One region of the Chromobacterium haemolyticum genome, then DNA from elsewhere that is predicted to be linked to it. Evidence: predicted binding sites of a transcription regulator. Region 1 holds the regulator's gene; the other holds the start of a gene.

The links. The regulator sigma-54, encoded in region 1, starts transcription at its own class of promoters, with help from an activator protein. The targets are predictions, from matches to a motif close to CTGGCACGCTTCATGCTT.
Region 2: the regulator sigma-54 is predicted to act here: its motif matches at 1,451-1,468, upstream of GYH29_RS07100 (ANTAR domain-containing response regulator).

What each region holds. Positions count from the first base shown of each region.
Region 1 is NZ_AP019312.1:951,005-955,213, reverse strand. It holds gene lptC (LPS export ABC transporter periplasmic protein LptC) at 1-537, shown strand, start outside; gene lptA (lipopolysaccharide transport periplasmic protein LptA) at 527-1,081, shown strand; gene lptB (LPS export ABC transporter ATP-binding protein) at 1,078-1,806, shown strand; gene GYH29_RS04285 (RNA polymerase factor sigma-54) at 1,810-3,234, shown strand; gene hpf (ribosome hibernation-promoting factor, HPF/YfiA family) at 3,302-3,616, shown strand; gene ptsN (PTS IIA-like nitrogen regulatory protein PtsN) at 3,738-4,199, shown strand; gene hprK (HPr(Ser) kinase/phosphatase) at 4,192-4,209, shown strand, end outside.
Region 2 is NZ_AP019312.1:1,519,423-1,523,631, reverse strand. It holds gene GYH29_RS07105 (glycoside hydrolase family 19 protein) at 1-1,070, shown strand, start outside; gene GYH29_RS07100 (ANTAR domain-containing response regulator) at 1,502-2,092, shown strand; gene GYH29_RS07095 (CmpA/NrtA family ABC transporter substrate-binding protein) at 2,110-3,207, shown strand; gene GYH29_RS07090 (nitrate/nitrite transporter) at 3,512-4,209, shown strand, end outside.

The sequences.
Region 1 (4,209 bases):
CCGCTGCTGCTAGTGGGCCTGACCGGCCTCTTGACCGTGTGGCTGGACCAAGTCTCGCGCTGGGACAGCAACCGACGCGAACTGGACCCGGACAAGCCCGAATACGTGGCCGAACACCTGACCGCCACCCGCTTCGACGCGCAAGGCAAGCTCAATGAACGGCTGATCGCCACCCGTATGTGGCAGTACCCGGGCAAGGACGACGCCTTCTTCGAGAACCCCGAGCTTTACCAGTACCAGCAAGGCGCGCTGCAATACCAGTTGATCGGCGACGTCGGCCGTTACAACAACAAGACCCAGCAAGCCTATTTCGACAAGAAGGCGACCATGATCCAGCCCGCCGCCGCGGACAAGCCGGAAACCAAGGTCGTCACCAGCGCCATGCACGTCGACACCGCCAAGAAAATCGCCCGCTCCGCCGCGCCCACCGTGTTCTATCACGGTAAATCGCACGGCAACTCCGTGGGCTTCGTCTATCAGCAACAGACAGGTTTGTTGAACCTGCTGTCTCACACCAAGATCATTTATGAAAAATAAGCTCCGTCTCCTGCTGGCCGGCCTGGCGCTGGCCGCCGCTTCCGTCGCCCACGCCGAACAGGCCGACCGCACCAAGCCGATGGAAATCACGAGCGACAACGGTTGCACCATGGACCAGATCAAAGGCGTGTCCACCTGCGAAGGCAATGTGGTGGTGATTCAGGGCACGCTGCGCCTGAACGCCGACAAAGTCGTCGCCACTCAGGACAAGCAAGGCCAACAGACCCTGGTGGCCACCGGCCGCATCGTCACCTTCCGCCAAAAAATGGACGGCAAAAACGAATGGGTGGAGGGCCAGTCCAGCCGCCTGGACTATAGCAGCGCCGCCAACCTCGCGGTGCTGACCGGCAACGCCCGGGTCAAGCGCGAAGGCGATCTGGTGGTGGGCAATGTGATCACCTACAACACCCAGAACGAAACCTACCAAGTGACCGGCGGCACCGCCACCGGCCCCAACAAGGGCCGCGTCACCGTGATCCTGCAGCCGAAAAACACCGCCTCGCAGCCGGCGGCGGCCAAACCCGCCAGCGGAGCCAGCAAATGACGCAAAGCGTGCTCAAGGTTGAGCGCCTGCGCAAGCGCTTCAAAAAACGCACCGTGGTCAAGGACGTGGCGCTGGAAATCGCCAGCGGCGAAGTGGTGGGCCTGCTCGGCCCCAACGGCGCCGGCAAGACCACCAGCTTCTACATGATCGTCGGCCTGATCGGCGCCGACGACGGTGAAATCCGCCTGGACGATCAGGTGATCACCCACTACCCCATCCACCAGCGCGCGCGCCTGGGCCTGGGCTACTTGCCGCAGGAAGCCTCCATTTTCCGCCGCATGACGGTGGAAGAGAACATCAGCGCCATCCTGGAAGTGTCCGGCCTCAAGGGCAAGGAACTGGAAAAAGAGCTGGACCTGCTGCTGGACGACCTCAACATCGGCCACCTGCGCGACAGCAGCGCCTTGTCGCTGTCCGGCGGCGAACGCCGCCGCGTCGAGATCGCTCGCGTGCTGGCCACCCGGCCGCGCTTCATCCTGCTGGACGAACCCTTCGCCGGCGTCGACCCGATCGCGGTGATCGACATCCAGAAAATCATCTCCTTCCTGAAGGAACGCGGCATCGGCGTGCTGATCACCGACCATAATGTCCGCGAAACCTTGCGCATCTGCGACCGCGCCTACATCATCAGCGAAGGCTCGGTGCTCGCCTCCGGCGAACCGGAAGAACTGGTCAACAACGAGAAGGTGCGCGAAGTCTACCTTGGCGAACACTTCCACCTGTAAGCGATGAAACAGACCCTTCAGCTCAAGGTATCGCAGCAGCTGACCCTGACGCCGCAGCTGCAGCAGTCGATCAAGCTGCTGCAGATGTCCACTCTCGACCTGCAGACCGAAGTCGAGCGCTTCTTGCTGGATAATCCCTTGCTTGAGCGCGGCGACGAAGCGCCGCAGGGCGAAGCGGCTGACACCACCGCCGGCCAGGAACAGGACGGCGCCGCGGAAACCCGCGACGAGGCCTCCGGCGACGACGGCGAGCGCGGCGCCGAGGCCGGCGAACTGAGCGACTGGGGCAGCGGTGGCCGCCGCGGCGACGGCGACGACGAACTGGACCCGATGCTGAACGTACCCTGTCCGGTCAGCCTGCGCGAGCACCTGCTGGCGCAACTGGGCGAAGTGGCGCTGCCCACGCGCGACCAGGCCATCGTTCAGTTGCTGATCGAAGAGCTGGACGACGACGGCTACCTGGGTCAAACGCTGGAAGACATCGCCAGCCACCTGCCGCTGGAACTGGAAATCGAAGCCGACGAACTGATGATAGGCCTGCGCCTACTGCAACAGTTCGACCCGCCCGGCGTCGGCGCGCGCTCGCTACCGGAAGCGCTGGCGCTGCAATTGCAGCGGCTGGATCCGGACGAGCCCCAGCGCGAGCTGGCGCTGGCCATCGTCCGCGACCACCTGACCTTGCTGGGCAACCGAGACTACACCCGGCTGAAAAAGCAGCTGAGCGTGGACGACGCCGCGCTGCGCGCCGCCCAGGCGCTGATTGCCCGCCTCAACCCCCGCCCCACCGCCGGTTTCGGCGCCAGCGACACCCAATACGTGATCCCCGACGTCTCGGTCAGAAAGCGCAAGGGCCGCTGGGTGGCCGCCCTGAACGGCGGCGCCGTGCCCAGGCTGCGCGTCAACCAGATGTACGCGCGGCTGCTGGCGGAAAACCGCGGCGGCAACGGCGAAATGTCCTCACGTCTGCAAGAGGCGAAATGGCTGGTGAAGAACATCCAGCAGCGATTTGACACTATCCTGAAAGTGGCGGAAGCTATCGTTGAACGGCAGCAATCGTTCTTTGAACACGGCGAAGTGGCCATGCGCCCGCTGATCCTGCGCGACATCGCGGACGAGCTGGGTTTGCATGAATCCACGGTTTCCAGAGTGACCACCCAGAAATACCTGCTCTGCCCGCGCGGCCTGTTCGAGCTCAAGTATTTCTTCGGCAGCGCGCTGGAAACCGACAGCGGCGGCGAGTGCTCCGCTACCGCGATCAAGGCGCATATCCGCAGCCTGATAGACGCCGAATCGCCGAGCAAACCGCTGTCCGACAGCGCTCTGGTCGAAGCGCTGTCCAAACAGGGAATACAAGTTGCCAGACGCACGATAGCCAAGTATCGTGAAGCCATGCAGATACCGCCGGTCAACCAACGCAAGACGTTGTGAGCCAGGCGGCGGAATACAGCGATCCGGCCGACCCGACCGGACTGTCAACACCAGAAGGAGCTAGGGTATGAACCTCAAAGTAACTGGACTGCATCTGGAAGTAACTCCCGCCCTGCGCGAATACGTTGAAACCAAAATGGAGCGCGTTACTCGACATGTCGACCATGTGATCGACATTTCCGTTACTCTGTCTGTTGATAAACTGGTGCAAAAGGCTGAAGTCAACGTGCATCTGTCCGGCAAGGACATTCACGTGGAAGCCACCGAATCCGATATGTACGCCGCCATTGATCTGTTGATCGACAAGCTGGACCGCCAAGTGCTGAAACACAAGGAAAAGCAGTCTGAACACCGTGCTCCGGCGCCTGAAGCCAGCCTGTAATCCCTTGAATTGGAAGGCGGGAGCCTGCGGGTTCCCGCTTTTCTTTGCACTTGCCCGTTTTCAGTACTATCAAGGCAACGTAGAATTGCCGGGTTTTTCTCAGCCGCATGCATAATCCAATATGAACCTCATCGGCAAAATCCTGACCCCCGAACACGTGTTGCTGGATCTCGATGTCGCCAGCAAGAAGCGTGTGTTCGAGCAGGTCGGCCTCTTGGTTGAAAATACCCGGGGCATCGCGCGCAGCGAAATCTTCGATTGCCTGTTTGCCCGCGAAAAACTCGGCTCCACCGGCCTTGGCCAGGGAGTGGCGATTCCCCATGGCCGCGCGCGCGGCCTGAAGGAAGCAATGGGCGTGTTCATCCGCCTGAAAGCGCCTATTCCGTTCGACGCCCCCGACGGCAAACCGGTGCAGTGCCTGTTTGTGCTCTTGGTGCCGGAACAGGCCACGGACCTGCACTTGCAAGTGCTGTCCGAGCTGGCGCAATTGTTCTCCAGCCGCCAGATGCGCGAGCAGATGCTGGGCATCTCCATTCGCGACGAGCTTTACCAGCTGCTCAACAATTGGGTGCCCAATGCCTAGCATCAGTGTC
Region 2 (4,209 bases), 570 kb from region 1:
TGCAATACGAGGCAGCCCTGACCGATACCGCTTTCTTCCGCAACGTCAAAGCCTCGATCCGCACCTTGCCCAACGCTCAGGTGGAGCAAGTTGCGCCCGGCAGCGCAGCCAATCCGCTGAACGTGCGCCGGGTGGAACGGCTGCTGCCGGCGGCCAAGTGGGAGTATTACTTCTCGCGCCGCGACGCCAGCTACAGCTACCAGCGCTTCCTGCAGGCCATCGCCAAGTTTCCCGCCATTTGCGACGACTACAGCGACGGCCGCGACGGTGACGCCATTTGCCGCCACAGCCTGGCCACCATGTTCGCCCACTTCGCCCAGGAAACCGGCGACCACAACCGCAGCGACACGGTGCCGGAATGGCGCCAGGGCCTGAAATATCTACGCGAGATGGGTTGCGACGAAACCGGCCCCGGCTGCGGCTACAACACCGAATGCGCCGACCCGGTGTTCAACAAGGTGTGGACCTGCGGCAAGAACGCCGATGGCAGCTGGAAGAAATACTTCGGCCGCGGCGCCAAACAGCTGTCCTACAACTACAACTACGGCCCCTTCTCCCAGGCCATGTACAACGGCGACCAGTCGGTGCTGCTGAAGAACCCGGACCTGGTGGCCTCCACCTGGCTCAATCTGACCTCGGCCACTTTCTTCTTCGTCTTCCCGCAGCCGCCGAAACCATCGATGCTGCACGTGCTGGACGGCACTTGGGTGCCCAACGCCGCGGACAAGGCCGCCGGGGCCGGCAACAACTTCGCCACCACCATCCAGATCGTCAACGCCGAGTGCGGCGGCGGCACCGAACGTCAAGCGGCGCAGAATCGCATCGACTACTACCGCCAATTCGCCAAAGATCTAGGCTGGGACTACGGCAACGAACAACTGTCCTGCGCCAATATGCAGCGCTTCAGCGCCGCCAGCTCCGCCGCCTACAACATCTATTGGGAAAAGGACTGGAAATGGGGCAATGACTACAAATGCCAGTTGGTGAATTACCAGACACCGTACAGCGCGCTGCAAGCCGGCAACTACCAGCGCTGCGTCGAGGACAACTGGAACGTCAAGCTGAAATGAAATCGGCCGGCTCCGCTCACGCGGGGCCGGCCTCGCCAACGACTCTTGTTCACCCGTGCGTCACCTCCCTGTCCATTGGCCATGTCTCGGCTCCACGATAGGTCATCACGGCTAAACGCCGCGTCAATCCGGCGGCGACCACTCTAAAAATCGCATCAAGAACCTCAGCCCCTGCGCAAAGTCCGCTGTACTTCCTGAGCCCTGCTCTTACGAGCCTGTTCAAAGTCCCGCGAGCGAGGGCGAGACAAGGCGAAAACCACTGAGAGAGCGGAGTGTGCACGTGGTACATAAGCATCTCGAAAGCGATTTCAACGCCGTATCGCCGACGCGCAGCTGATCGTAAACAGGTTCTAAAGCCCAGCGGACTTTGGACAGGGTCGCGGGCACGGCGCTTGCTTCAACCAAGCCGTCCCGTTCTCCCCGGTGCCGCAATGTCCGCCCCTCCGCCGCTGCGCCTGCTGCTGGTCAACGACCACGCCAAAACCATCGCTTCGCTGCGCCAGGCGCTGGCGCGCGCCGGCTACGCCGTCGCCGCCGAAGTGGACGGAGCCGCGGCCTTGCTGCAGGCGGTGGAAGGGCTGCGGCCCGACGTGGTGATCGTGGACACCGAATCGCCATCACGCGACACCCTGGAGCAGCTGGCGCTGCTAGGCGAAATCGCCCCGCACCCGGTGGTGATGTTCGCCGATCAGGGCGACCTGCCCACGATAGAAGCCGCGGTCCACGCCGGCGTGGCCGCCTACGTGGTGGACCAGGCCGACGCCGCGCGGCTGGCGCCCATCATCGACCTGGCCCGCGCTCGCTTCGCCGAGGATGGCAGGCTGCGGCGACGGCTGGCGGCGGCGGAACAACAGCTGGCCGAACGCAAGCTGATCGAGCGCGCCAAGGGCATTCTGATGGACAAACGCCGGCTCAGCGAAAACGACGCCTACCAGGCGCTGCGCCAGCAGGCAATGCGCGAGGGCCTACGCATCGCCGAGCTTGCCCGGCAACTGATCAAAGCAGCCGAGTTGCTGGGCTGAACCATAAGGACACTCCCATGACCGCCCCGTACCGCCTGCGCCTGGGCTATCTGCCGCTAACCGACAGCGCGCCGCTGATCGTCGCGCGCCAGCTGGGGTTGGACCGCCGCCACGGCCTGGAATTGGAACTGCTGCGCCAGCCTTCGTGGAGCGCGGTGCGCGACAAGCTGCTGGACGGCCGCCTGCACGCCGCCGCGGCGCTGTACGGCCTGGCCTACGGCATGAAACTGGGCCTCGCCGGCCCGCAAGCCGACATGGCGCTGCTGATGACGCTGAACCAAAACGGCCAGGCCATCACCCTCAGCCACCCGCTGGCCGACGCGCTGACCGCGTCGCCGGAACAGGCACTGCGCCGCCGCGTCCGTCAAGACGGCCCGCCGTTGACGCTGGCTCACACCTTCCCCGCCGGCACCCATGCCTTGTGGCTCAATTACTGGCTGGCCGCGCAAGGCCTGGACCCACGGAGCGACGCGCGCCTGGTGGTAATTCCTCCGCCGCAGATGGGCGCGGCGCTGGAAGCCGGCCAGTTGGACGGCTTTTGCGCGGGCGAGCCCTGGCACCAGCAGGCGGCGGCGCGTCAGGCCGGCCGCATCGTCGTCGTCAGCGGCGAGATCTGGCCAGGCCACCCGGAGAAAGCCCTGCTCTGCCGCCGCGATTTCGCGCAAAAAGAGCCGGCCGCCTCCGTTGCGCTGATCATGACGCTGCTGGAAGCCTGCCGCTGGCTGGAGCACAGCGAACACCGCCGCCAAGCGGCACGCTGGCTGGCGCGGCCGGAACACATTGGTCTGCCGGAAACGCTGATCGCCGCCACCCTGCCCTCGGTCGCAGCCGGCGCGACCGCGCTGCGCTTCTTCGACCAAGGCCGGGTCAACTATCCCTATCCGTCCGACGGCATCTGGTTCGTCGACCAGTTCCGGCGCTGGGGCTGGCTGCGCGGCGACGAGGACGCTCAAACCGTGGCCGCCGAGGTCAGCCAGACCCGGCTCTACCGGCAGGCGGCGGACGCGCTGGGCCTGCCGCTCCCGGCCCGGCCGCAGCACAGCGGCCGCTTGTGCGACGGTGTGGACTGGGACGGACAAGCGCGCTACCCCGCAGCCTTGGGCCTGCCTGGCTGAGAACCTTCATGCTGCAACGCACAAACACAGTGCGCGGCTGGCTCTTTTCGCACCAGCGCGGTGCGCTTTTTCCACCGCAAGCCTAGATAAAGCCAGGCTTTCCTCCACCCCATGGCTGGCACGGCGTTTGCATAAGTCAAGCCGGGCCTGGCACAAAGACGTGCCGTGCCCACCCCAAATGCTTGTCCGGCCAATGGCGGCCGGGACGGCAACGGACAACGGCGTCCGCTCCTGCTATCACCGAGGAGCGAACGCCGTTTTTATTTTGGCCGGCCCCCGGCCGCTCGCGGCACAGGAGTTTCGCATGGACCGTTCTTTCTGGCACAGCGGGCACAAGCCCACCTTGCTGTCCACCTTTCTCTATTTCGACCTCAGCTTCATGGTCTGGTACCTGCTGGGCCCGTTGCAGGTGCCCATCGCCGCGGCGCTGGGCCTGGACACTCGCGAACGCGCGCTGATGGTGGCCACCCCCATTCTGGCCGGCGCGCTGCTGCGGCTGGCCGTCGGCATGCTGGCGGACCGCATCGGCGCCAAGCGCACCGGACTGATCGCTCAGATCATCGTCATAGCCGCCCTGCTGGCCGCCTGGCGCGTCGGCCTCTCCAGCCTGGGCGGCGCGCTGCTGCTGGGCCTGTTCCTGGGCGTGGCCGGCGCCTCCTTCGCCGTGGCGCTGCCGCTGGCCTCGCGCTGGTATCCGCCGGCCCATCAGGGCACGGCGCTGGGCATCGCCGGCGCCGGCAATTCCGGCACCGTGCTGGCGGCGCTGTTCGCGCCGGCGTTGGCGCTGCACTTTGGCTGGCAGAACGTGTTCGGCCTCGCCTGCCTGCCCTTGCTGCTGGTTCTGCTGCTGTTCGCCCGGATGGCCAAGGACGCTCCCGGCTCGCCGCCGCCCAAACGCTGGGCGGATTACCTGGCGGTGCTGGGGCAGCGCGACGCCTGGTGGCTGATGCTGTTCTACGCCATCACCTTCGGCGGTTTCGCCGGCTTCGCCAGCGCGCTGCC